Regions from separate parts of the Eubacterium sp. SB2 genome, predicted to be linked through region 2. Evidence: a T-box and tRNA genes for the amino acid it is inferred to sense, from the RefSeq annotation. Region 2 holds a T-box; the other holds one or more tRNA genes.

Region 1 (14,632 bases), on a different contig from region 2:
TGAAGGAATGCTCAGATGCTGTGAAAAATACCATTTGGACGTGTTGAGTGTCTGCTCCGATCCCATGCGCGAAGCAAGCGGATTCGGTGCAGAGGTTGTCTACCCGGAAAACGATGTGCCATACAGCCCGGTTCCTCTGCTCTCAGGCTGTCAGGATATCTCCCGTCTGAAAGTAAAAGATCCTGCTTCCAGCAGACGTATGAATGACCGGTTGGAGGCGGTGCGGCTTCTAAAACACCGCAGCGGCGGCGAGATCCCGATTGTAGGCTGGGTAGAGGGTGCGCTTGCAGAAAGCTGTGATTTGATGGATATCTCCAGCTGCCTGTGCGAAATGCTGGATGAACCGGAAGCCATGCATGAGCTTCTGGCAATCTGCCTGGAGCAGGGCATCCTGTTTGCCCGGGAGCAGTTGAATGCAGGAGCCGACATCATTGGCATCGGTGATGCCGCATCGTCTCTCATTGGCCCTGATCTCTATAGCGAATTTGCCCTTCCCTATCAACAGAAACTTATTTCTGAGATTCACAGGGCAGGGGGAAAGGCAAAGCTGCATATCTGCGGGGACATTACTCCTGTACTGCATCTGACTGCACAGACAGGGGCCGATATTATCGACCTCGATCATATGGTAGATCTAAAAAAAGCGTGTGGTATATTTCCGGAGACCAGCTGCCCAAACGGCAACTTTGACCCTGTGCAGATCCTGCTTCAGGGAGATATCAATTCAGTAGGCCATGCGGTAAGGGAATGTCTGGGGTGTGCCGGCATGCACCGCACAATGATTTCCGCCGGATGTGAGGTGCCTGCCTTTACACCGCCTGATAATTTGAGAGAAGTCCATCATGTACTTTCCACATACTAATAAGATCCCCCGTAAGAGTTTTATGATTGTTTTATACTAGTGTTCCATCCAGTGAATAATTATACTTTTGCTGTGCATGGTTCGTGCCATTGCTAGGCAAAATTCCGACGGCGATGGGGTGCCATCGTCTAGAAATTTTAACGATGCAATGGCACGGAGCAGGCACGGCAGAAGTATAATTACTTGCCGGATGGAGCACTAGTACATCGTATAATAATTAACTGCCACATAAGACAAGCTAAATACTTAACTGTTTCGCTGGCCTGATTTTCATGATAATTCTTATGCATGTTTTCTCTGATATACGGAAAGCCCCGCATATAGTAAAAACCATGCTGTACAATGGATTGTTAGGATTAGTATATCCTTCATCACCGTTGTTGTTTTCCCAATTGACAGATTTATAATCCCCTCAAAAGCAGCCTGCGAGGGCATGATATAGCAAACTGCGGATACAACCGGATCGCTGACCCCAAGAAGAAAGTACAGGATGGGCACGGCGATGAATAACAGCATCACAATTTTAATGTAAACTACCCCAACCATCAGTCCATCCGAAAATCTGCCGATAAACAGACCGATAAGCGCAGCCACAAATGCGGAGAGGACAATCAGCACCAGCATGAAAACCGCATTTTGCAGGGAAAGCCGAAAGCAAATACAGGCCGTAATGATTGATGATAAGCAGCCACAGATGAATCCAACAGTAACCTTCTGCATAATATAACGGCTCCGGGCCATGGGTAAGATTTCGTTGACGAGTGCCACTCCATTCTCTTTTTCAGAAATCATATTCATAGCATTGAAGGTACATCCCATGAACATTGCGACAATTAATATAGTGGTGATAAACATATCCTGATACCCTGCCATGATATCAGGGCGTTCTAATATCTGTATCTCTGCCTGGCCGGCTGATTCCCGCAATTTAAACAGTGCCGGAAGTGTTTCAGCGGTTTGCCGGAATAGATCCAGTTCATCACCGGAGAGAAATGTTTTGATGCCATTTCCTGCTGCTTCCACACCAATCAGGTTTGTTGACGGCTCATTGACCGCATGGAACAGCTCTTCCTCAGTCGGATAAGCCGTCACTGCGCCATATCGTTCCAGCCATACGACGTTCTGCGCAGCTAAATCTCCGCTCAAAATCCCAAAATGAAATTCTCCCAGTTTTGAAAAGTCGATGGAACCAACAAAGTTCAAAGCCGCAGCAACGACGATAGGCAAAAGAAATGTCATCAGGCAGAATTTATCTTTAAGTACGCTTTTTAGTTGGTAACGCAGCCCTTTCATGCTCATCACCCCTCCTTTCCCATTTCTCTGCGGAATAACCAATGAACTCCGGCAAATAATGCAGCAATTCCCCCCACAGAGCACAGATAGTAAACCGGACTGCCCGCAGGTGTCCCGAAGTAGGCATTTTTCAACCCCATGTAAACATAATAGAAGGGATGGAAACGAATCCAGTCCAGCTTCACCGCTGTATTTGCGGATAAGAAAACCGGCGTTGCCACAAAAATGGCAATCAACAGATACGCCAGAGTAAACTGACGGAAATCCCTCAGAAGCAATGCACACGCCAGCCCAATTAAGGCCATTATCATGGATAGCAGCGCGGTCTGGAGCAGGATTGCCGGAAGGACAGACGCTGTGTCCGACAGTCCCACATTAAGCGTGGAAAGCAATACGGCAAAAACCAGATCTGTCAGTAGGAAAATCGCCAGCTTAGACAGCAGAAACAAATTTTTCCGAAGGGGAAGAACCGCATGGACGCGAATAACGCCCATACTCTTTTCCTTAAATAAAACTGCTGCCATCCCCAAAAATCCAACTGCTGAAATCTCAAAAAAAAGCAGTTCACAGGTAATCTCTTTCCGTGCTTTTTGCTCCGGTGTATTAACGCCGACAATGCCGGCTGAGTTCGGCTCCAGCGGCTGTAGAAGAGAAAGAGCATAGTCGGCCCGATGGCGGTCGGCCTTTTCTGTTCCCTCATAAAGTATAATTTGCGGCTCCCCTGCAACGGCATCAATTCCGATGCCATTGGTGTCCTGAAGCAATGCACGGTCAAGCTCTTCCCGCGTGGAGACATGCTGAATCAGCGGGGAAGCCGTCTTTTGTGTTCCCGCAGGGTCGTACAGATACACATTGTATAGTTGGGAATCCATGAATCTGATATATCCAAAATTTACATATAGCGTATACAGAATCAAAAATCCCATCGACATAAGAAAAAACTTCCCGGAAACCATGAGCCGGAAATCCTTTCTTAGCAGTGAATATAAGCCTTTCATCAGGACAGCCTCCTCCCCGTATATTGGATAAATATTTCCTCCAGTGTGGGTTCCTGGGAATGGATACTGATGATCTCATCATGCGGAAAAGGAATGCCTGCTTCCAGTTCGGGCGCCTCAATTGTTTTTTCTTCACGCCTGCCCCGATAAGAATAGTCGATCACAACACGGTGATTACTGTTTCGTTCCTTCAGGTTTTTCGGCGTATCCAGAGCCACAATATTCCCATTAGATATAAATGCCACGCGGTCACACAGCAGATCGGCGTCCAGCATATTGTGGGTCGTTAAAAATACGGTAGTCCCTTTCCTGCGTTCTTCCTCTATAATTTTACGAAACAAGACGGCCCCGGTAGGATCCAGGCCACTTGTCGGCTCGTCCAGAAACAGCAGACCGGGATTGCTGATCAGCGCCCGTGCCATGCTCGCCCGCTGCCGCATTCCCTTCGAATAAGAGGAAACAGGTTTTCTCAGAAAATCTGGCTTAAACTCCAATTTTTCCAATAACTCCTCCATATCCCGCAGCTGATCCTTGGGATAAAAAGAGGAAAAGTATTTGAGATTATCCACAACGCTCAAATTAGCATACAGATAGGGAAATTCAAACAGTACCCCAATCTTTTGAAAAAATTCCTGCGTGTGCCCCCCGGCAATATCCTGTCCGAACAGCGTTGCGCTGCCGCCATGTCCTTTCAATATTCCGGTCAGTATTTTCTGGGTAGTCGACTTTCCTGAGCCATTGGGGCCCAAAAATCCGAATATCTCCCCGTCTTCTACAGTAAAATTCAGTCCATAAAGAGCCTTCTTGTCTTTTCCATAGGAGAATGTCAACTCTTTCACTTCAATCATTCCTCATCCCCCCATTTTCCCTGCCCTTCATTATTCTTTTCCCGCTGCCTTTTTCCCCACCATTTCATAAATTTAATCTTAAAAAGGATGAGGATCGCCAGTACAATCACTATTGCCAGCCACCAATACCACTCAAGATCCATAAATGTCATAAAGTCCACCTTCCTCTACAGAATCAATACATTTAGTTCTGATATTAATAATAGAAAAGAGAATTGAAGACGATGCAATCGCTCTGTGAAGATGGTGTAAAAATAACCAAAATAAAAGGCCCCCTTCCAGGGAACCTTTTTATATGGCTGTGCAGTTTTTAAGGGGCTGTTGGAATTGAAAAGTAGAACTGAACTCCGTCTGTGAGATTTTTCACCCCATAGGGTATTCCATGCATATCCAGAATTTGTGCGACAATCGTTAGTCCCAGCCCAGACCCGCTGTATTTTGTGTTTCCGTCCCGGTAAAACTTCGTCCAGATTTTCTGCAAGCTCTCCTCTGGGATCGGGGGGCAATCATTATAGACTGAAAAATGCAGCTTTCCTTCTTCTTTTGTCAGTGACAGTTTCAGAAAGCCTTCCGGGCTTACGTTCTTCCTTGCATTCATAATCAGGTTATCCAGAACCTGCTCCATACGCCTTTTATCCACATAAACAAACTCCTTTTGATCTGGCAGCTCATACAGAATTTCAAAATCAGTGTCCGGGATATCACTCAGAAGACGCCCCGCCACTATTTCCACGAGCTCAACAAAATCAAGACGTTCACAATTAAGCGCTGAAGCTCCCGTCTCCAGCGATGACAGATCCAGCAGTGTTGTAATCAGACCGCTCATTCGCTCCGTCTCAGATATAATAATCTTATAATATCTCTGCCGCTCTTCCTCATCGGTTTCTTCCTGCAGCCCTTCGGCAAATGCCCGGATAACACCAAGAGGTGTTTTCATTTCATGAGACAGGCTGTCCGCCAGTTCCCTGCGCTCTTCCAGCAGCCTTCGTTCTTTTTCTACCTCTTTTTCAAGCTGGATATTGGCAGATTCCAGTTTTGCAAGAGCTTCCTGCAGCCTTTCTGCCATCACATTTAAGTTTGCCGACAGTTCCCCGAATTCATCATTGGATGCAACAATACAGGGACAGGAAAAATCCAGCTTTGCCATCTTACGCCCGGTCTGGTTCAGTTTAGAAATCGGTTTTGAAATAAAGTGACCCATCAGAAGATCGACAGTGAGAACCAACAGTATCACAAAGGAAAACCATATGGCAAATGTAATATCTGACTCTGTCTGCAGTTTCGTGAAAATTACATACGACAGCAAAAGAATCATACCTGCCAGTTTTGAAACCAGTAAGATCTTTTTGCGGACGGTACGTAGTGTAAAGATGTCGTTTATATTCATAAATTCACCTCAAACTTATAGCCTGAGCGGATCAGTGTAACGATATGCCTTCCTTCATCCCCCAACTTTTGCCGCAGGTTCTTGATATGGGCATCCACGGTTCTTGTGGTTCCCTCAAACTCATAACCCCATATTTGGTTTAACAACTGTTCCCGGCTGAATATCTGCTCCGGATTCGTCATAAAGAAATAAAGCAATTCATATTCCTTATGGGTTAAGGGTATACTCTCCCCATCCTTAAGCACTTTATGAGACGCTGGATAAACCGTTATTTTCCCGGCATTTAAAGTATCCGGCGGAAGGGAACCAATTCGGTTCAGAAGAACATTTACCTTAGCCAGTAATACTTTCGGGCTAAAAGGTTTCGTCATGTAATCATCTGCGCCAAGCTCATAACCTCTTAGCTTATCATCATCGCTGCTCTTTGCCGTCAGCATGATAATCGGCAGACTGCTCATCTGTCTGGCTGTCCTGCAGACGGAAAATCCATCCAGATGGGGAATCATCACATCCAATATCATAAGATCCACTGCCTGATTCTTTAAGACTACCAGGGCATCCACGCCGTCATCAGCTGTAAAGCAGTTATGGCCGCCTTTTCTCATGAACTTGGCAATAATATCCTGCATATTTTTTTCGTCTTCTACAATTAGTATATTCGCCATAGCTGACCGCTCCTTTTAAGTCCCGCTCTTAAAGTTTGCTTTACCATTCTATCATACCCCGTCATTTACGTCTATCTTTCCCTGAATACCGTGAATAGTAAATCAAAGAAGACAACGGCAGGCCATTTTAACTCCTGTTTAGTGTAACTCATGTCTTATGTCTTTTCCTCATACTTCTTCCTATAATTCCTCGGAGACATTCCCATATGTTTCTTAAAGCAATTAGAAAAATATATCTCCGAACTGAAACCGACCAGTTTTGAAATCGTCCTGATATCATAATCTGTCCGGATCAGATACTGTCTGGCATATTCCATCCGTATCTCCAGTAAAACATCCAAAGGTGTTTTTCCGAATGTTTCTTTCATTGCCTTAGCAAGATAATTGCTGTGCAGATGAAACTGTTCCTCCAGGTGCTGGTTGGTGATTGGCTGCTCTATGTTATTTTCCAAATAGATCTGGATCTGTTCCGCCAACAGAGTCAGCCGGTCTTTATGTATCCCCGTGTTCTCAACAAATCTTAAAAACCGTAAAAACAGTTCTTCCGTTTTCCATATATCATTCCTATGTTCATGGATGGTACTGTCCAGAATGTTCTGAAACAGTTCAAACAGAAGACCGGGTTCTTTGATCGCTGCATATTTTGGCAGGTGTAATGTGTATGAGCATTGGTGGTAATGCTGATCGGGGATTGGCAGCCTTGAAACGAATCTGCTGGCCCTCTTTCCCTGCTTCCACTGCGCAGTGGTATAAAAATGCAGCCAGTAAAATCCGGTCTCCTCCTGGCATGGCCGCCATGAATAATGGTGCCTGTCCGGCAGCAAAATAAACATTTCATTTTCCCTGATTTCATACCGCTCATTCTCTTCTGCCAGAAACAGGCAGCCCTTTTCTACAACGATCAGGTCAAAATAGCCCAGGTTCCTTCTGTCTACATGGCTCTGCCCTTTCCTCATGGTGCGGTAGTTCCCCTCTATAAAATCCGGAAATGGAGGAATTGAAATGGAAATAATGTCGCCGGCCATATGCATAGCCCCTTTCTTTTTTCAAAATAATTCTTCTCAGGTCTTTTTTATCCTCTATCAGGATTATATCATTTCCTGAGATAAAATAAAATTCTTTACTGTATGGGGCAAAGCTTGTAATCTGATACTCGGTTTCAAACTCTTCATAACTCCCATTGATTACGTGGATAGAATCTCCTTTTTCCATAATGAAAGTCTTATCCCCAAAATTCTCCAGATATGCGGCCATCTCTTCGCCCATATCCCAGTCCGGGGACTGGCTGTCATTTTCAAAAAGCCTGGAAAAAATACCGCCGTCCTTATAAAATGTGGACTGGCCGAACCGTGCCCTGGAAAGATCCGGACGGTTGATATGGGGGCCTGCCACTGCATATGTGGAAGCCGCCATTCCTTTCTCTAATGGAGAAGTTGCCGTGGCGTGCGTGTCATAACAGTACAGGATGCCTGCCGTGGCCCTATAACTCGCTTCCAGATATCTTATATCTTTCAGATACAAAAAAACTTTATATGCTGCCGCTGCTGTAACCCCTCCCCAAAGGGAATGGATCATATACGTCAGCGCTTCCCACCAGCGATCCGGGTTCTGAGCCCTGAAATCATTGGAATAGCCAATATTGGCCAAAAGGAGTTCCCCATAGCGCCTGGTACTCTCCCCTCTGTTGCTTTCGCACAGAGCACCTGCTGTCGGGCCAAAGCCTGCGTTATCATAATAGTGCTCCGTGATTGCGGCTTTATAAGTTACCGCATCCTTATCCACCCGGTCCATGACCTGTTCCCATAAGGATTGTATCTTTGCGTATTTCTTCGTCATGCCTTTTACTTTCAGCTTATCCAGCAATTGATTGAAATACAGGAAATATACGCCTAACATCTGTGCTTCCTCTTTTCCGCGCTCCTCCTGGTGCAGATCCGGGTTCACCCTTAACTCAAAAACATCCGCCGCCCATTCCAGGTACGTACCTGCATCATGCAGTGCAAGGACCTCATCCCCAAACTCGGATAACAGATAAAACAGATGGCTAATATATTCAAAATCCATGCAGCGGTAAAAATCACCGTAAAGTTTACGCGGTTTTCTAAAATCTCCGTCTACAAACCATTTTTTTCGTACATAATTTACCGCGCAGTTTTCCACTTTCCTGACTTGTTCAACATCCGGAGTACCGAACAGATTTTTCTTCAGAACCAGATTTGCTTTTCCTAGAGATTCCCCTTGATTGGAAACCGGCTCGAAAGCATAAGGAGGTTCTCCATTTTCGTCATGGTAAAGGCTGCTGCAAATATATTCCACGCGTTCTTCAACCACCGTTTCTATCCTGTCCATCACATTCAGTACCACAAAGTCTTTCGTACCGTCAGAAAGCTTTATGACTACTTTGTGTTCCCCCATTGCCTCCGGCTTGAAAAAAAGGCTGTATTGCCTCTTTTTCTCCTTTTCCCGTATCGGGATTGCAAGTTTTTTCACGATTCCATCATCTTTGTAAAAAGCATCTGCTGCTATCGCATCCACTCCCGCTGGTACTCTTACGGATATCCTTGCGGTTTCTCCAATAATATTAAGGGGCGTGTACTCCATCTTGGGATGTTTCCATTTCAGCCCTTTTTTATAAAAATCCTCGGGACTTTGATTCGTATCAATCACGTACTCCCACACCTTATTTTGGCCTGCTTCAAGGACCAATCCGTCCTTTTCGTATATCCAGTCATGATTTTCAAACTTTTCCGGATAACCGCCTGCCAGATACAATTTATGGAACAACATGCCGTCTAAAGAAGGAGACACATTTTCGAAAAACAGATTCCGATAATCACAATAGGTACCGATTGATTTTGTCCTTCCCTTTACCTGATAAAATCCGAGATTCTCTCCCAATCCGTCCCTTCGCACTGCGCTTAGTTTCGTATAGTCCGTTGAAACAGACGGAAAGACTGCGGCAGAATTATGTATGTTCCTAAGCACATTTTTATCTCGAAACATCACATAGGCAAAGGATATCCATATACCGAACTCTTCTATCTTAATCTCCTTTTCCGTCAGATTTTTTAGCTGTATGGTCCAGAAAAGCGCCTCCTCATTCTTACCCAGGTCATAAGTCATCTTCACCTGTAATTCTTTGGCACTAAAGGTAACTGTTATCTTATCTTTTTCTTCCTTTATGTTGGCCATCAGCCCGTCACTGCTCGCCTTGTTACCATTCGCAAGAATGTCAAAAAGTCCAAACAGTTTGTCCGCATCCTGATAATCCGCCTGCTGTAAATAGGTGTCTTCCATCACCCAGTTCATCTGATGTGGATCATCTTTTATGACTAATTCAGATACATAACCTTCTTTTTTCACTGACATCATCAGTTTTCTATTCTCTATCATAAGTAATCCGCTCCTTTCTTACGTAAATTTAACACTTCAGTTCTTGCCTTTCTACATGAAATCCCAATCAAAACTTAACAAATTTCACACTCTTTGTTTCTGATGATTATCAATTCAAAATAATCTATGCACATCCAACAAAAAACATTTGATATATTTATTCATATTCTCCTTGGATGCTCATACTGCCGTATAAAGGATATTTGCTAAATATAAAAACCGCTGGTTACTCTCAATCACTTAGAGTAACCAGCGGTTTTTATATCCTACGAAGTTTGTCTCGAAAGCAAAAAGCACCTCAATCCTGCTATTTACAAAGGATTGAAGTACTTTACACGAATGCCGCAGACCGGAATCGAACCGGTACGGGTATCACTACCCACGGGATTTTAAGTCCCGGGCGTCTGCCAGTTCCGCCACTGCGGCACAATATATGGGACCTATAGGGCTCGAACCTATGACCCTCTGCTTGTAAGGCAGATGCTCTCCCAGCTGAGCTAAGATCCCATAATATTTACTTGTACATCAGAGACAATTATAACTCTTTTTTTCTCTAATGTCAACGACCCAGAAGAGACTCGAACTCTCGACCTCCGCCGTGACAGGGCGGCGCTCTAACCAACTGAGCCACTGGGCCTTATTAAGTTTTTTAAAATAGTGGACCTTCGGGGACTCGAACCCAGGACCGATCGGTTATGAGCCGATTGCTCTAACCAACTGAGCTAAAGGTCCACGTGTATTATGTCCCAAAAAGGAACAAAGCCGATGATCGGACTCGAACCGATAACCTGCTGATTACAAATCAGCTGCTCTGCCAATTGAGCCACATCGGCATAAAATGACTCCTACGGGAATCGAACCCGTGTTACCGCCGTGAAAGGGCGATGTCTTAACCGCTTGACCAAGGAGCCGCATAAAATCATATATAAAGTTTTGTAGACCGTAAGTAGTGCTCACGGTCTACAAGCTCCCCGAGTTGGGCTCGAACCAACGACCCTTCGGTTAACAGCCGAATGCTCTACCACTGAGCTATCGAGGAATATGATACTATATCTGTGTACCTTCAAAACTGCATACAAAGAATTAAATCCATCCATTTCCTATCACCTTGCTTGGTTATGCCCTCGACCTATTAGTAACAGTCAGCTCCATGTGTTGCCACACTTCCACCTCTGTCCTATCTACCTCGTCGTCTTCAAGGGGTCTTACTAACTTGACGTTATGGGATATCTCATCTTGAGGGGGGCTTCACGCTTAGATGCCTTCAGCGTTTATCCCTTCCCGGCTTGGCTACTCTGCTATGCTCTTGGCAGAACAACAGATACACCAGCGGCCAGTCCAACCCGGTCCTCTCGTACTAAGGTCAGCTCCTCTCAAATATCCTACGCCCACGCCGGATAGGGACCGAACTGTCTCACGACGTTCTGAACCCAGCTCGCGTACCGCTTTAATGGGCGAACAGCCCAACCCTTGGGACCTACTTCAGCCCCAGGATGCGATGAGCCGACATCGAGGTGCCAAACCACTCCGTCGATGTGAACTCTTGGGAGTGATAAGCCTGTTATCCCCAGGGTAGCTTTTATCCGTTGAGCGATGGCAATCCCACTTTATACCACCGGATCACTAAGTCCTACTTTCGTACCTGCTCCACCCGTCGGTGTCGCAGTCAAGCCTTCTTATGCCTTTGCACTCTGCGAATGGTTTCCAACCATTCTGAGAAGACCTTTGAGCGCCTCCGATACCCTTTCGGAGGCGACCGCCCCAGTCAAACTCCCCACCTGACATTGTCCCCCAGCCGGATCACGGCTGATGGTTAGAAACCCAATACTGCAAGGGTGGTATCCCAACAGCGGCTCCCTTACAACTGGCGTCATAAGTTCTTAGCCTCCCACCTATCCTGTACATGCAATACCGAATCCCAGTATCAAGCTGGAGTAAAGCTCCATGGGGTCTTTCCGTCCTGGCGCAGGTAACCAGCATCTTCACTGGTACTTCAATTTCACCGGGTGCATTGTTGAGACAGTGCCCAAATCATTACGCCTTTCGTGCGGGTCGGAACTTACCCGACAAGGAATTTCGCTACCTTAGGACCGTTATAGTTACGGCCGCCGTTTACTGGGGCTTAAGTTCAAAGCTTCGCTTGCGCTAACCTCTCCCCTTAACCTTCCAGCACCGGGCAGGCGTCAGCCCATATACCTCACCTTTCGGTTTTGCATAGACCTGTGTTTTTGCTAAACAGTTGCTTGGGCCAATTCTCTGCGGCCTCTCGCGAGGCACCCCTTCTCCCGAAGTTACGGGGTCATTTTGCCGAGTTCCTTAACAATGCTTCTCCCGTCGGCCTTAGGATTCTCTCCTCATCCACCTGTGTCGGTTTACGGTACGGGTTTTAACTGAACAATAGCGGCTTTTCTTGGCAGCTAGCTCACGCACTTCGCTACTTTAGTTCGCTCCGCATCACGTCTTCGGATTGTATACCGGATTTGCCTGATATACTCCTACCCCGCTTGCACCGGATTTTCCACTCCCGGCTTGCGCTTTCTCTCTGCGTCCCCACAGTTCTGTCAGTTAAAAGTACAGGAATTTCAACCTGTTGTCCATCGACTACGTCTTTCGACCTCGCCTTAGGCCCCGACTTACCCAGAGCAGATCAGCTTTACTCTGGAAACCTTAGATATTCGGCCGGAAGGATTCCCACCTTCCTCTCGCTACTCATTCCGGCATTCTCTCTTCTTAACACTCCACTGCTCCTTACGGTACAGCTTCGTCGCAGTTAAGAATGCTCCTCTACCAATTAACATTCGTTAATTCCTAAGCTTCGGTAGTGTGTTTCAGCCCCGGACATTTTCGGCGCAGGACCTCTCGACTAGTGAGCTATTACGCACTCTTTCAATGGATGGCTGCTTCTGAGCCAACATCCTAGTTGTCTTCGAAATCCCACATCCTTTTCCACTTAACACACATTTTGGGACCTTAGCTGTAGGTCTGGGCTCTTTCCCTTTTGACCATCCAACTTATCTCGGACAGTCTGACTCCCATACATCATCTACACGGCATTCGGAGTTTGATATTCTTTGGTAAGCTTTGACGCCCCCTAGGAAATTCAGTGCTCTACCTCCGCAAGACTTGAGTATGAGGCTAGCCCTAAAGCTATTTCGAGGAGAACCAGCTATCTCCGGGTTCGATTGGAATTTCTCCCCTATCCACACCTCATCCCCACCCTTTTCAACGGATGTGGGTTCGGTCCTCCATTGCCTTTTACGGCAACTTCAACCTGGACATGGATAGATCACCCGGTTTCGGGTCTACTCCGACTGACTATGATCGCCCTATTCAGACTTGGTTTCCCTTCGGCTCCGGGCCTTTGGCCCTTAACCTCGCCAGCCAGCGTAACTCGCCGGACCGTTCTACAAAAAGTACGCGGTTGCACCTATATAGTGCTCCCACAGTTTGTAAACATATGGTTTCAGGTTCTCTTTCACTCCCCTCCCGGGGTCCTTTTCACCTTTCCTTCACAGTACTATGCGCTATCGGTCACTAAGGAGTATTTAGCCTTACGGGGTGGTCCCCGCATATTCCCACAAGGTTTCTCGTGTCTCGTGGTACTCTGGATACCGCCATGTCATGTTGGATTTTGCTTACGGGGCTTTCACCCTCTCTGGCCAGCTTTCCCAAAACTGTTCTGCTATCTTCCATGAATCAATTATGCGGTCCGAACCCCAGGGTGCACGCACCCTGGTTTGGGCTCTTCCGGTTTCGCTCGCCGCTACTTCCGGAATCACATGTTGTTTTCTCTTCCTCCGGCTACTTAGATGTTTCAGTTCACCGGGTTCCCTTCCTTAACTTATGGATTGGGTTAAGGATACTGGAGGTCTGCTCCAGTGGGTTTCCCCATTCAGAAATCTCCGGATCGATGGGTATTTGCCCCTCCCCGAAGCTTATCGCAGCTTATCACGTCTTTCATCGGCTCTTAGTGCCAAGGCATCCACCATACGCTCTTATTAGCATAACCAACTTGCCTTCTCTCACGGGTTGGAGTTCAGGCGACACATATCTAGCGTGATATGCGTTGGTAATAGGTTCCTCTTATTGAACTGCTAATGTTCAATAAAATTCAATTTTTTCCGTTCGTTTTTTTCGAACCAGTTAATGTTGTTAACATTACCTCGGATGTCTTGATTAATATCTTATCAAATGACATTTAATAGGAATATCTTATTGAATGTCTTTCAATAAGCATAAGATATTTAATCTGTTATATTATCGCTTATCAGTAATAATATAACCTTTCTTTGTATGCAATTTTCAAGGTACATATCCGGATGCTCTGCTTTCGCTTCCCATCCGCTGACTGTTTTATCAGTCATTACATACACGAATTCTTTCGTATATCTAATCACTGGTAAAACCAGCTATCATAACAGCACTGCCCTGCTGATTGGGTTGGCGTTGATAAGTTGTTGCTTATCCTTGCCGGTATCTATATAATAAACATTTATATAATACTGACGGCGCTTCCGTCATTCTGTTATTCTTTTTTAGATTTGGCGGCCACCTACTCTCCCACATCGTCTCCAATGCAGTACCATCGGCCGTCTGGGTCTTAACCATCGTGTTCGGGATGGGAACGGGTGTTTCCCCCAGGCGCATCGCCACCAAAAAATTTTGTTATGAGATCATGTCCTCTTCAGACACTCTCTTGATAACTAAACAATAGACAACATACTCTTTACTTCTTTCTTCCTTAGAAAGGAGGTGATCCAGCCGCACCTTCCGATACGGCTACCTTGTTACGACTTCACCCCAGTTATCGGTCCCACCTTCGGCAGCTCCCTCCTTACGGTTGGGTCACTGACTTCGGGCGTTACCAACTCCCATGGTGTGACGGGCGGTGTGTACAAGACCCGGGAACGTATTCACCGCGACATTCTGATTCGCGATTACTAGCGATTCCAGCTTCATGTAGTCGAGTTGCAGACTACAATCCGAACTGAGACGTTATTTTTGGGATTTGCTCCACCTCGCGGCTTCGCCTCCCTTTGTTTACGCCATTGTAGCACGTGTGTAGCCCTGCTCATAAGGGGCATGATGATTTGACGTCATCCCCACCTTCCTCCAGGTTATCCCTGGCAGTCTCTCTAGAGTGCCCGGCCGAACCGCTGGCTACTAAAGATAAGGGTTGCGCTCGT
Region 2 (14,632 bases):
CTTCTCTGCTGCGCTTTGGCACAAAAGAATCAAATTCCTCCTCCAGATATCTGTCACAGGGATATTCGCTGCACTGGCTGCAGTATTCTACATTCTCATGTTCCATGCTGCAGCGGATGATCTCACACGTGGGCCTTCCTTCTCCGCCGCAGCCGGTACAGTGTGACTCTTCACTAATATGATACATGGGGCACAGCCCGCAGTTTAATCCGCATAGAGAAAACTGGGGATAAGGTCTTCTGTATTTCTGCATCTAAACCTCCCTGCTATGACCGGATCAGTACGTTAGGATACATAATTATCGAAATATCCCTGCACGAGGATAACCGGCGTTCCCTTATCACCAGAACCGCTCGTCAGGTCACAAAGTGAGCCGATCAGATCTGTAAGCCGTCTTGGGGTTGTTCCCTGTGCCGCCATATCTCCCACCAGATCGTCTTTTTTCTCTTTGATGCGCTGTGAAATGGCATCTTTTAATTCCTGTCCGGATAAATCTCTGAAATCATTATCCGCCAGGTATTTTAACTTCACCTCATTCGGCGTACCTTCCAGCCCCGGGGTATTTGCAACGGACACGCATGGGTCTGCAAGCTCCCAGATCTTTCCGACAGGATCTTTGAACGCTCCGTCGCCGTATACCATCACTTCCACATGTTTCCCTGTCTTATCCAGAATACACTTTTGGATTTCCAGAATCAGCTCACCGCATTCCTTTGTCCGCGGGAATAACTTAACAGATTCCTCGGTGGATTTATTGGATCCGAGAAGCCCGTATTTTTCATTGCAGCCGCTTCCGTTCACCGGAGTGTTCAGCAGATCGTCCATGCCGCAGACAATCTCCGCACCGTTTTCTTTGAGCAGCCTCTTTGTTCTCTCACGGCTATGTATATCACAGTTAATTACCTTTTTGGTATACTTAAGAATCTCCTGCGGATGGTTGGCGAAGATAACCTCCACCTCTGCGCCTTCATTTCGGATTAAATCGCTGTAATACTGCACGTAGTCCACGCCCGTGAAACGGTGTTTGTTCTCACCGAACAGCTCTCTGTAGCGCTCCAGATCCAGGACATCACTGTAGGGATTCACGCCTGCCGCATCCAGCTTATCCTGGGATACCAGCTCGTTCCCCACTTCGTCTGACGGGTAACTCAGCATCAGCACAACTTTTTTCGCGCCTCTTGCCATTCCCTTCAGGCAGATAGAGAATCGATTCCTTGACAGAATAGGCAGAATAATTCCGATAGTCTCGCCTCCAAGCTTATTTTTTACATCCTCTGCTATGTTATCAACGGATGCATAGTTCCCCTGTGCTCTTGCCACTATGGATTCGGTGGCTGCAATAACATCTCTGTCATGGATCTCAAACCCTTCGCTCTCGGCAGCTAAAAGCACGCTGTCTACGATAATCTCTGCCAGATTATCTCCCTCGCGTATAATGGGACAGCGAATTCCTCTTGAAACAGTTCCAACTCTTCTTTCCATAATATAGTCACTCCTTATTTTTTCTTTTAACTTTTTTTATTTTATCATATTTTCATCAATTATACCATAAATAACAACATCTAAATCGGGATTTAGCGACGAGCTTTAGTTTCGGCGCGGATGGGGACGCTCCATAAAGGGATAGCCGAAAGCCTCCCGGAGAACATCCATGTCCTTTCAAAAACGCGGCCGCGGACCTAAGAAATTCTAGGCGGGAAACAGCCCTGAAAATGGAGCACCACTGACACATCACGAGAAATCCGATGATTTCTCGCGCTGGGTCAGCTGATTTTTGGATTCGGAATCCAAAAATCTCTCCATTTTCAGGGCTGTTTCCCACCAAGAATTTCTAAGGTTCGCTTTGAGCGTTTTTGAAAGGACATGGATGTTCTCCGGGAGGCTTTCGGCTATCCCTTCATGGAGCTGGCGCATCCAACCGGCAGGAAAAGGACTCGTTCCTAAGGTGGGGCCTCAAACGGGGGCAGCGTATGGATATAGAATTGGCGGGACTTTTATGTCCCCAGTAGGTGTACATAAGCAAAGGGATACGGTTCCAGTATCAAAATAATTCAATACACATCTTGAAGATAAAAAGACACGCATAGCCAATCCACATCCGCTGCCCTGGTCCAGGATCCCACCCGGATGGCGGGTTTTCCTGCCGATTGGATGAGCCAGCTTTATGACAGGGAGGCCGGGGAGGTGCTGGGGCTGTATATGCCGTTGCGAAATGCTGGAATGCGCTTAGTGATTCTTGAACAGCCGATGCCGGATAGGCGGGGAAAAACTTGATCTCCAAATCAAGTTTTTACTGAACCCAGCGCGGGAAATCATCAGATTTCCCGTGATGTGTTCAGTGTACCCGCCTATCCGGCATCGGCTGTTCTAGAATCACTTAGCAGCATGGGTGCATATCGCAACGGCATATACAGCCCCAGCACCTTCCCGGCCTCCCTGTCATGAAGCGTCCCCGTCCGTCGACAGGACTGAAGCCTGTCAACTGAATCCCGATAAGCAAATTCACGTATTTTTTACCTTTTCTCCCTAAAAAACTACTCTCTTTGGTCTCTTCCAAGTGTTAAACTTAACATAGATCATGTGGAAAAGAGGGATTTTTATGATAGGAATTGGAATTGATACCGGAGGCACTTATACGGATGCAGTTGTGTATAACCTGGAAACGAATCAAATACTGGCATCTGCTAAGTCTCTGACAACGAAAGAAGATTTAAAAACAGGGATCCACAATGTACTGGCAAAACTTCCCGGTGACATGCTCTCCTCCTGCGGAGCGCTTTCTTTGTCTACAACACTCGCAACCAATGCATGCGTGGAAAACAGGGGCGGGAAAGGAAAGCTTGTCCTGATCGGGCTGGCCCGCCAGACGCTGGAATCTTCTTATCAGGATTACGGGATCGAATCGCTGGAGGACGTGTATCTGCTTGAATGTGAACTGACTTCCAAGCCCTCTAAAAGTACTCAGCCCGACTGGACACAGTTTGCCAAAGACCTGCAGGACTTTGCAGGGGACTGTGACTGTATCAGTATTGTACAGCTCTTCGCAAAAGAGCATCTTGGCAGTTATGAAAAAAGAGCGGCGGAAATCGTAAAATCGGTGCTTGATATTCCCGTAATTCTGGGGCACGATCTGTTTCCCGACAGAAATATTTTACGAAGGGGCGCCGGGGCGCTGCTTAACGCGCGGCTGATCCCGGTCATCCATGAGTTCATGTCCGCGGTAAAAGCTGTCTTTTTAAGCCATGGGCTTTCTCTTCCGGTGGTGATTATGCGCAGCGACGGCAATCTGATGTCCGATGAATACACCTGCCGGCACCCGGTGGAGACGCTTCTGTGCGGACCCGCGGCCAGCATTACGGGGGTTCAGCATCTCGTCTCGGAAGAAAATGCGGTCATTGTAGATATGGGGGGTACGACTACCGATATTGCCATCATTAAAGGCGGGGAACCCCTGAGTGCATACGACGGGATCCAGATCGGGGACTGGAAGACCTTTGTAAAGGGCCTTTATGTAGACACCTTTGCTCTGGGCGGCGATACCGCCGTACATTATAATTACGACGGCGGCCTTTTCCTTGAGAATTACCGGATCATGCCTCTGTGCATGCTCGCCTCCAACTATCCCGGCATTAAGGAACAGCTGACCGGACTGGATGCATATCCCGAGGGACATACCTTCCCGTTGTATGAATTCTTCGTGCTTATGAAAGATGTCTCTGTGCATGCGCAGTACACGGAGGACGAACTGGCTCTCTGTGAAGCCTTGAAAAACGGGCCTCTGATGTACCCAAATGCGGCAAAGGCGATCGGAAAAGATATCTACGGACTAAAAACTGCCCGTCTTGAGGAGGACGGCATTTTATTAAGATCCGGTCTGACACCAACTGACGTGATGCATATATGCGGGGATTTTACAGCCTTTGACAAAGACGCCTCCCTGGCCGGCGTGGAATTTATTGCAAAATACGCCCATATCTCCAGGGAAGAACTTTGCCGGAAAATTTATGATATGGTGGAGGAAAAGCTCTACTGTAATCTGATCCGTATTCTGATGGACACGGAATTAGAGGGCTTAAAACATACGATGTCCGATTCACAGATAGAAACACTCATCCATATCAGCTACGCACAGTTGAAATCAGGAGACGATTCTTTGTTTTCAGCCCGCTTTTCTACAAAGGCTGTTCTGGTCGGCGTCGGAGCTCCTACACACATTTTTCTGCCCGCTGTGGCAAGGCTGCTCGGAACGAAAGCTGTGATCCCGCCTCACGCCTCTGTGGCAAATGCGATCGGTGCGATTGTGGGCAATATATCAGCCACCGCCACCGCCGAAGTAAAGCCCGCCTACGAGGAGGAAGAAATGAACGGATTCCATGTCACAACTGCTTCCGAATCTGTCTTTTTTGAAGAGTATGAAGATGCGCTAAAGTATGCCAAGGAAGCCTCCAAGTCATTGGCAATGGAGATTGCCAGAACCCAGGGTGCCATCGGGCCACTGACCACTTCCCGCCGCATAGAGCGTAAGGAAGCCGCCATCAGCGCCAATCCGCTCCTGCTCTACGAACTTGTATGCACGACCGCAACAGGAAAAGCCATTTAGGCTTTTCCTGTTCTTTTGTAACAGTACAGTTAATCCCGGACTGCTGCGTTCTTTTTGTAACAGTTCAGACAGGCCTGAACTGTTACTTCTTTTTACTTTTTTTGATATTTTCTTACAATTTCTAACCATATTCTTAGAAAAGTGTGTTACACTTATGGTACTAAAAATTAGTGAAACGGAGGCTTACGAATGGCACCTTTATTATATTCCATCGTTTCGGAAGATACACTGCACTCCATGGTAGACACATTTTATGCCTGTATGAGGCTTCCTATCCAGGTTATAGACGAACATGGGGAGTTTTTGGCTGTAAGCGGACAGATGTCCAGCTTCTGCCGCTGTTTCCAGGACTATCTTCCTCCCAACGACAGCTGTGAAAAAATGCATATATCAGCCAGTAAAAAAGCGATCACGCTTGGCGAGCCTTACATATTTTCCTGTCATGCTGAATTGAATCATATCGTGTTCCCTCTGATCAGCAAAAAGACATTCCTCGGCTCTATTCTGGTAGGGCCGTTTTTGATGGATTCCCCGGACTCCATCCTGATCTCGGACATTGCCAGGAAGTACAACATTCCAACCGATGAGGCCCTGGAATTATACGATGAAACGAGCAATATTCCCGTTGTATCTCCGTCCATGGTCAATCATATCAGCCACCTCTTATATTATCTGTTCGCTAACCTGATCGACGACAGTAAAGAAGAGCTCAAACAGAATAGCCAAAAACTGCTCCAGCAGTCCAGGATCAATGAATCCATACAGCGTTACAAAGCCGAAAATATCAGCACTGCATCCTATCCTTATGAAAAGGAAAAGGACCTCATCGCAAAGGTAAAGGTGGGCAATGTCCACGAGGCCAATGCGATACTCAATGACCTGCTCGGTTATGTTCTGTTCTCAGAGGGCAACAGCATTGAGATCGTGAAGTCAAGGGCGATTGAGCTATGTTCCCTGCTTTCCAGGGCGGCAATTGAGAGTGGCGCTCCTACTGATAACATTTTAAAATTGAATAACCATTTTTTGAAAAACCTGCAGCAGATTACCACAATGGATACGCTTTGTTTTAAACTGCAGGAGATTGTAGAGGCATTTTCTGAAAGTATGTTTAACTATATTCCTTCCAAAAACAGTGAACTTGTAAAAAAGTCCATGCTTTATATATCGGAACATTTTAACGAACCGATTAACCTGGAAGATGTTGCCTCCCACGTTCATCTCCATCCGTCTTATTTTTCTACCATGTTCAAGCAGTCCACCGGCTCTTCTTTCAAAGAGTATCTGAACATGGTGCGTATAGAGGAAAGCAAACGCCTGCTTTCCAATACGGATTTTTCAATCATTGATATTGCCGTCGCCGTAGGTTTTGAGGACCAGAGTTACTTTTCTAAAGTGTTTAAAAAGTATACCGGACTGACACCTAAGCAGTACCGGTAGCAATTTCGTTTATCCAATATTGATCTTTTTTAAATAAACTTAAAAAAAACCAAAAAATAGAATATTTTTCATAAAAACCTCCCCGCAGATCTTCTATACTTGAGTCATCAAATACAAATAAAAAAGAAGAGAGCCAGGAGGTAATTTTTTATGAAAATGAACATGAAACAGTGGATCGCGGATACAATCAATGCACCGGTGAAAAAGGCAATGCCGGTATTATCATTCCCTGCTATCCAGTTAATGGACATAACGGTAAAGGATCTGATTTCCAGCAGTGATCTGCAGGCACGGGGTATGCAGCTGGTTGCAGAAAACACAGACGCCGCCGCTTCTGTCAGCCTAATGGACCTGTCTGTTGAGGCAGAGTGCTTTGGTTCAACAATCCGTGTCTCTGATGAAGAAGTGCCTACCGTAATAGGAAGTGTGGTCAGCTCAGAGGAGGAAGCAGACGCTCTGGAAATTCCTGAGATTGGAAGCGGACGTACCGGACTCTATATAGAAGCAATTGAAAAGGCCTCAAAGTTAATAACAGACAGACCTGTGCTGGCAGGCGCTATTGGACCGTTTTCACTCGCCGGAAGACTGATGGATGTGTCCGAGGCAATGATTTACTGTTATGAAGAACCGGATATGGTACATACCGTTCTGGAAAAAGTCACGAAATTCATCATTAACTACTGTACAGAATACAAACGTGTGGGTGCTAACGGTATTGTTCTGGCTGAGCCTCTAGCCGGACTGCTCTCCCCGGCGCTTGCCGAAGAATTTTCAGCAGATTATGTAAAACAAATTGTAGATGCCGTTCAGGATGACGAATTCATCATCGTATACCATAACTGCGGAAACTGCACGATACAGCAGATCGACTCAATTATCGCAACCGGATGCCCGCTGCTTCACTTTGGCAATGCGATCAGCATGGCAGAAATGATGCCGCATATCCCTGCTCATATCGCTGCTGCCGGCAACGTAGATCCTGCTTCTCAGTTCAGAAACGGTACGGTGGAGTCCATCAAAGAAGAGACGAAAGCCGTTATGGAAGCATGCTGTAAGTATCCAAACTTTGTAATATCTTCAGGATGCGACATCCCTCCGCTTTCAAAATGGGAGAATATACATGCATTCTTCGAGGCTGTCAATGAATTTTACGCAGACTAAAACGAAAGGAAGAAAACGGCTTAACCTGCCGCTTTCTTCCTTTTTGTTTCCCCCTTTTTGCTTTTTTATTCCGGAATCAAAATCTTATTATTGTATTTTCTCTGACCACCGCATAAGTGATCCCTTCCAGCTTGATCTTCGGCTGTATCAGAACGCCTTCGGGTGCATATTTTCTGGCAGCCCGCTCACAGACATTATCCACTCCGGTGATCTTTTCCACGAACTCAGAATGAGAACTGACGGCTTCGATTTCCTGCAGTTCGTCAGCTGAATACGTTGCGAAGGGAACCCGGCACTCTTGTGCAAGCTCCAGCAGTCCTGCCTCGTCCCTTTTTAGGTCAATACTTTCAAGTGCCTGGATCTGGCAGAGGGATACGCCCAGCTCTTTTAAGAGTATTTCCAACTTTTCCTTCAGCCTGGCCCCGGGGGTTCCTCTTTTGCATCCGACCCCTGCCACAAGATTCCTTGGCGGAAGAAACAAGATGCCTTTCCCCTCTTTTATCTCTGCCCCTGCATCTGCCACCGCAATCCCCAGCGGCAGCCCGCTCAGTTCTTCCAGGCTGCGGCAGACACACAGTTCCTCCGGCATCCTGCCCTCCACCGGATAAGCGCTGTAAAACCCGATCTTCTTTCCCTCCAGTACCGCTGCGGAAATCTCTTTTGCAAGCCTCCGGCTCCCGATGTGCAGATGGTTTTCTTTTGCAAATACATCCACAGCAAACTTATTCTGTACATCGGTTGCCGTTGTAACTACCGGTACTGCCCCCGTCTGCTCAGCGATCAGCATCGCCAGTCTGACAGCTCCGCCTACGTGGCCCGAAAGAAGCGGAATGACAAATCCTCCTTTTTCATCCATAGATAGCACGGCCGAATCCCGATACTTATCTGCCACCCATGGAGCAATATATCGGATTGCAATTCCTGCTGCCCCGATGAACAGAAAGGAGCAGCGCCCCCATCGCTCCCCTATCCATTGCTTTAGATCTTGATCCATCGTTTTCATCCCGAATCCTGCGGCAAAACGTTCCGTTGTATAACTTCCGCACTTGTAACCTGCCTTTGCCAGCAGTGCATTCAATTTTCTGTTCAGCCTGCACCCTTCCTCCGTAAAACTGAATATGACAATCGGTTTCTCTTCTTTTCCTTTATTCTCCATATATATCTCTCCCGGGAACTACAAAAAACTGATCTGGTACCCGCTGTCCTCAAGTACGTCAAGCGCCTTTTGTAAATTCCCACTCTTAGTCAGTATATAGTCTGTATTGTACGTTGATACTGCAAATATTCCGATCTTATGCCCTGCCAGCAGGCGGGAGATCTTAGAAAGTATTCCGGTCAGGGAAAAGTCCAGAGTTCCCTGGATGCGGAAAGCACGCCAGCCATTGTCGCAGGCAGCCGCATTGGACGGGACATGCTGTGAACTGCAGACCAGGGAATTCTCCTCATCCGTTTTTCCAATAAAACAAAATTCATCCTTCATATTCACTTCTGACAGGTCTGTTACCCTGCACACAGAAAACTCCTGTCTCAGCACCTCTATTATCATATGGCATTCCCTCCTGCCCCTTCTTTGATAAAATGGCGCAGGTAATGTCTGCATTACCCGCGCCGAATCTTCCCAATTACTTCTGCACAATATTTATAATCCTTCCGGGCACGTAGATTTCTTTTACAATCGTCCCCGTCAGTTTATCCGCAACCGCTTCTTTACCGGCTGCTATGGCTGTATCTTTGTCTGCATCCGCCGCGATTGTCACAACGGCTCTAGTCTTTCCGTTGATCTGAACGGCAACTTCGATCTCATCGTCCTTCATCTTGGACTCATCATATGACGGCCATCCTGCTTTGAATACCGTATCCGTATGCCCCAGCTGTTCCCACATCTCCTCCGCAAAATGCGGTGCAAACGGCGCAAGAAGTACTGCGATGTTTTCCAGTGTCTCCTGATCAATTCCGCCCTCTTTCTTAGCGATCTCGATCAACTTGTTATTATGCTCCATAAAACCGGAGATTACTGTATTCAGGCTGAATGACTCCAGACGGGTCGTGATGTCATAGACCAGCCTGTTGCGCTGCTTGATCATTTCCTTCGTTGCTTTGATATCCTTGCCGCAGCTGTCCATGAGCAGATTCCAGAGACGCTTCAGGAAACGGTTGACGCCGTCGATTCCGCGGTCATCCCACTCCGCATCCAGCTCCGGAGGGCCTACGAAGAGCTCATACATTCTCAGGGAATCACATCCGTAATCTCTTACCAGGTCATCCGGTGAAACTACATTTCCCTTGGACTTGCTCATCTTAACGCCGTTCTTTCCGGTAATCATACCCTGATTGAATAGTTTCTGGAACGGCTCATCAAAATCAATGGCCCCTATATCGCACAGGAACTTTGTGTAGAAGCGGGAATACAGTAAATGCAGTACCGCATGCTCAACGCCGCCGATATACATATCTACGGGGAGCATCTCATCCGCTTTTTCTCTGGATACCAGTTCGTTCTGATTATGGCTGTCTACATAGCGCAGGAAATACCATGAGGATCCTGCCCACTGCGGCATCGTATTGGTTTCACGTTTTGCAGGCTTTCCGCAGACCGGACAGGTACAGTTAACCCAGTCTTCGATTCCGGCAAGCGGTGACTCGCCTGTCCCTGTCGGCTCATAGGATTCTACATCCGGCAGGCGAAGCGGCAGTTCTTCTTCCGGAACCGGAACAGCTCCGCAGTCCGGACAGTGGATAATCGGAATTGGTTCCCCCCAGTAACGCTGGCGGGAAAATACCCAGTCACGCAACTTGTAGTTTACCGTAGCATGGCCGATTCCCCTTTTTTCAATCATATGCGGCGCCTCTTTTTTAAGCACAGCAGATTCCATGCCGTTCCACTCGCCGGAATTGATCATTGTGCCGGCAGCATCCGTGTAAGCCTCCGTCATATTTTCAATCTCTACGCCGTCTTTTGCGATAACCTGCACGATCGGAAGATCAAATTTCTTTGCAAATTCAAAGTCACGGTCATCATGCGCCGGTACACACATAATGGCTCCTGTTCCATAATCTGCAAGTACATAGTCAGACAGCCAGATCGGTGTCTTTTCTCCGTTCAGAGGATTGATGGCATAACTCCCTGTAAATACTCCCGTCTTTTCCTTATCCTGCAAACGGTCTACATTGGACTTCATAGACGCATCGTAAATATACTTTTCTACCGCCTCTTTCGTCTCCGGTGTGGCCAGCGATGCCGCCAGCTCATGCTCCGGAGCCAGCACCATGAAGGTGGCTCCATATAAAGTATCAGGTCTTGTCGTGTAGACCGTGATCTTCTCTTCTCTTCCGTCAACCGGAAAATCCACTTCCGCGCCGTAGGATTTACCGATCCAGTCCGACTGCATCTTCTTTACTTTCTCCGGCCAGTCCAGCTTGTCCAGGTCGTTCAGGAGGCGTTCCGCATAAGCGGTAATCTTCAGCATCCACTGGCGCAGATTCTTCTTGGTCACATCCGTACCGCAGCGCTCGCATTTTCCATTCACAACTTCCTCGTTTGCCAGGCCGGTCTTACAGGACGGACACCAGTTGATCGGGAATTCCTTCTCATATGCAAGACCTTCTTTAAACATCTTTACAAAGATCCACTGGGTCCATTTATAGAACTCAGGATCTGTTGTATTCACTTCCATATCCCAATCATAGAGCGCAGCGATTTCATCGATCTGACGTTTGATGTTAGCTACATTCTCAGCTGTGGATTTTGCCGGATGAACGCCCATCTTGATGGCATAGTTTTCCGCCGGAAGGCCGAAGGCATCCCATCCCATCGGATGCACGATATAATGGCCCTGCAGCAGTTTATAACGGCTCCAGACATCAGAGATGACATAACCTCTCCAATGGCCTACATGGAGGCCGTTCCCCGAAGGATACGGGAACATATCCAGGCAGTAATACTTCTGCTTCTTATTCCCGTCATCGTCTACCTTGGGATTCACCGGGTTCTCCGCCCACTGCTCTCTCCACTTCTTTTCAATTGCTTTGTGATTGTACACAATCTTAGACATTACAATATCCTCCTACATTCAACACTTTTGTCCGCGATTACCGGACGAATTAACCAAAGTGGGCGGGCCGCTTCTGTTACCTCTTCCACACTTATAAAAAGCCTTCACATCTCATTAAGAGACGAAAAGGCTTTGACTTCCGTGGTACCACTCTCATTCATCCGAATGTTTCCGGATGCACTCATTACTTCTGTAACGGGAAGTCCCGCTTTTATCTACTTTTAATTCAATAAAAGAACTCCGAGGCGAGTTGGGAGTTTACGCTTCTGCCTCACACCTTCCGGCAGCTCTCTGAAAACGATAGGCTCTTAGTACTCCTCATCCAAGTTTCTGCAATATTCTTATTTATTATAGGAAGAATGTTAAAATAAGTCAAGTAGTTTTCTCCCTGATTTCATAATTTATCGGGATTTGGGGGCGAGTTTTAGTCATTAAGCGTCCCTCCATCCGCCAAACCAAAGCTCGTTACCTACACTCCCTCAGCCTTCTCCGCCGCCTGTCTGAACCAGATTCCCCAGACCGCCAGCAGGATTCCGCATATGATAATCAGATACTGTATTTTTACCAGATCACTCAAAGGGCCGAATCCCAGGATAGCAACCGGCATCACACCCTGCGAGACAAACTGAAGCAGCGAGAACACCCGCCCCATATACTCCGGTTCGGTATTCGTCTGAATCAGTACCGTCTGCGCGGTCACCAGAACCGGCAGGAACATCCCGCATATACAATCGAGCATGAGGTAAAGGATGAATGTACTGCTGCACCCCATCAGGGCAAATGTCACCCCAAATCCGACCAACGCCGCCGCGATCGCAGTGATTTTATTTTTAATCTCCCCTTTCCAGACAACGATTACACCGCCCAGCAGGGATCCCACGGTCCACAGAACCTCATTGGCCGTCAGCCTCCATACTTCCTCCCCAAATGTCCGTGATACCATCAACGGAGATAGTACGGATGCCGGAGTAATCAGGATAAATGTCACAGCATAGCAAAGCATGATTATCTTCAGAAGAGGATGCCTCCTGGTATATCTTACGCCATCCTTCAGTTCCCCGATGACGCTGCCTTTTCCCACGGCCCCGCACTCCTGTCCCATTTCCGCTTTCTTTTTCTCAATTTTCATAAATGACATTATTAATATCGCCGCACTTGCGGTCACGACATCCACGAGAAATGTCCAGCGTATTCCAAGAACGCCCAGTATGACGCCGCCCGCCGCCGGTGAAATTAGAAGAAGAATATTATTGATTGTTTGATTCAATCCGTTAATTCTGACCAGCTGTTCTGCAGGCACGATCTGCGGATACAGCGCATTGACCGCAGGCGCCTGGATTCCGCCGCCAAGAGAGCGGAAAAAGGAAATGATGATCAATAAAATCACACTTTCTCTTCCACTTTCAAAGGCAATAAATGCGGCCAGAGTCGCAAGCGCTGTAAAACCATCCGAAAGCATTATCAGCCATTTCCGATTATAGCGGTCGGCCGCGACCCCCGCCCATAGGGAAACAAGAACCTGAGGTACCAGTGTCGCAATCGTTGCAGCCGTAATCCAGGCCCCGGAAGACGTTTTCAGTGTAATGTACCATATAATTGAGAATCCTACCACTGATGAGCCGAAGAGTGAAAGATTCTGACTGATTAAAAACAGAAAAATCTGTTTTTTCCAGTTATTCTGATGTTCCATAACTATGATTCTCCTTACATTTTTTATTAACTTATTGACTTTAATTTTTGCAATAAAAAATGCAGGACCCTCATATCAAAGATCTCTGCACACTTAATATACGGACACACACGTCTTCTTTCCCCGGGGGCCCTGCTCTCTGCAGCAGCTTTTTTTGTATCCCGGGCTGAACACGGCAGGTAGAAACAGAGTACCGCCTGCGGCATGAATTCCTTCGCCGCAGCAGATATTCCGTCCGAAAGGCCTTTTATTACAAAGGACACATCCGCCGGTGAAATAAAAGAAGTACCATGGACTGATCTTTTATCCGTAAAAATAAGCACAACAAAATCTCTCTAAATGAGTGTATCGCTGATTTTTTATTGAGCAATTATTTAAAACGAATAGAAAATAACATCCATAGTACCTCCTTACATTTTTTCATATTTTATCATCTTACGATTGAATCTGCAAGCTTTTTTAATGTGGGGATTCAAATCTATTTCATCCCCATTTGTTTCAGCCTGGCAAAGTAATCCCTGCTCTCCGCAGCTACTACTCCGCTCAGCGAAATCAGGGCAACGAGGTTCGGAAGCGCCATCAATGCATTAAAAATATCTGCAATATTCCAGACAGCCTCCACCGTCATATAAGGTCCGATAAAGATCGCAAGGATATACAGCCACCTGTAAGTTTTCACTGCCTTCATATTTCTGTTGGACAAATATTCCAGGCAGCGTTCTCCATAATAATTCCACCCCAGTATCGTAGTGAAAGCAAAAAATACAAGGCACAGCATCAGGGCAAAGGATGCCACAGCCGGCGGAAACGGCAGTCCCTGCTGGAAAGCAGCCGTCGTAATCTCCACCCCTTCCAGGCCCGTATTCCACGTCCCCGCAATCACAATAGATAATCCGGTCATCGTACAGATAACGATTGTATCAATAAAAGTACCTGTCATGGACACCAATCCCTGGCGTGCAGGCTCTTTTGTCTGAGCAGCTGCGGCAGCAATCGGGGCGCTTCCCAGACCAGCCTCATTCGAAAAGATCCCCCTTGCAATTCCCTTCTGCATGGCGATCACCATCGTTCCCATCACACCGCCGGCAAGCGCGCTGCCGGAAAATGCGGATTTAACAATCAGCGCAATCGCGCCCGGGATCGCCGGTATATGGGTCAGCAGGATGATCAGCGCCAGCAGTACATAGAGAACCGCCATGAACGGCACAACTATCTCCGATACCTTTGCAATACGCTTAATTCCGCCAATCACAACCAGCCCTACACAGAAGGTCAGGATAATTCCCGTAATCACGGTTGCCCATGAGTATGTACCGCCGAACAAATTGACCGTGTTGGCGAGATCCGGATCAAAGAAGTTCTTCACGGCAGAGGCAATCCCGTTAACCTGCGTAAATGTACCAATTCCGAACAGGCCGACACCTGCTCCAAAAAAGGCAAAAATCTTAGCAAGCCACCGCCAGTTCTTCCCCATTCCATTTTCTATGTAATAGAAAGGGCCGCCCAGCACATGCCCTTCTTCATCAATAGTACGGTACTTAATAGAGAGAAGCCCCTCTGCATATTTCGTCGCCATACCAAAAAAAGCAGCAACAATCATCCAGAATAAAGCCCCCGGCCCGCCAGCGGCAATCGCCGTAGCCACACCGACAATATTCCCTGTCCCGATTGTAGCAGAAAGCGCAGTACAAA

The links. The T-box of region 2 lies ahead of leuS (leucine--tRNA ligase). A T-box ahead of a tRNA ligase gene usually reads a tRNA of that ligase, here a tRNA-Leu.
Region 1: it has a tRNA-Leu gene. The T-box ahead of leuS (leucine--tRNA ligase) is inferred to sense a tRNA for this amino acid. The anticodon was not compared.

What each region holds. Positions count from the first base shown of each region.
Region 1 covers NZ_LN865152.1:457,984-472,615, forward strand. The annotation lists gene BN1938_RS09505 (uroporphyrinogen decarboxylase family protein) at 1-862, shown strand, start outside; gene BN1938_RS09510 (ABC transporter permease) at 1,145-2,161, opposite strand; gene BN1938_RS09515 (ABC transporter permease) at 2,161-3,153, opposite strand; gene BN1938_RS09520 (ABC transporter ATP-binding protein) at 3,153-4,001, opposite strand; gene BN1938_RS23675 (hypothetical protein) at 3,998-4,153, opposite strand; gene BN1938_RS09525 (HAMP domain-containing sensor histidine kinase) at 4,312-5,388, opposite strand; gene BN1938_RS09530 (response regulator transcription factor) at 5,385-6,053, opposite strand; gene BN1938_RS09535 (helix-turn-helix transcriptional regulator) at 6,209-7,009, opposite strand; gene BN1938_RS09540 (hypothetical protein) at 6,960-9,446, opposite strand; tRNA gene BN1938_RS09545 (tRNA-Leu) at 9,787-9,872, opposite strand; tRNA gene BN1938_RS09550 (tRNA-Val) at 9,881-9,953, opposite strand; tRNA gene BN1938_RS09555 (tRNA-Asp) at 10,010-10,083, opposite strand; tRNA gene BN1938_RS09560 (tRNA-Ile) at 10,105-10,178, opposite strand; tRNA gene BN1938_RS09565 (tRNA-Thr) at 10,207-10,279, opposite strand; tRNA gene BN1938_RS09570 (tRNA-Glu) at 10,286-10,357, opposite strand; tRNA gene BN1938_RS09575 (tRNA-Asn) at 10,414-10,485, opposite strand; rRNA gene BN1938_RS09580 (23S ribosomal RNA) at 10,559-13,455, opposite strand; rRNA gene rrf (5S ribosomal RNA) at 13,986-14,103, opposite strand; rRNA gene BN1938_RS09590 (16S ribosomal RNA) at 14,192-14,632, opposite strand, start outside.
Region 2 covers NZ_LN865151.1:449,197-463,828, reverse strand. The annotation lists gene BN1938_RS06915 (DUF3795 domain-containing protein) at 1-253, opposite strand, end outside; gene BN1938_RS06910 (coenzyme F420-0:L-glutamate ligase) at 286-1,482, opposite strand; gene BN1938_RS06905 (hydantoinase/oxoprolinase family protein) at 2,600-4,600, shown strand; gene BN1938_RS06900 (PocR ligand-binding domain-containing protein) at 4,790-6,037, shown strand; gene BN1938_RS06895 (uroporphyrinogen decarboxylase family protein) at 6,188-7,198, shown strand; gene BN1938_RS06890 (cobalt-precorrin 5A hydrolase) at 7,275-8,354, opposite strand; gene BN1938_RS06885 (ACT domain-containing protein) at 8,373-8,744, opposite strand; gene leuS (leucine--tRNA ligase) at 8,821-11,250, opposite strand; T-box leader at 11,365-11,584, opposite strand; gene BN1938_RS06875 (MFS transporter) at 11,720-12,940, opposite strand; gene BN1938_RS06865 (alanine/glycine:cation symporter family protein) at 13,419-14,632, opposite strand, start outside.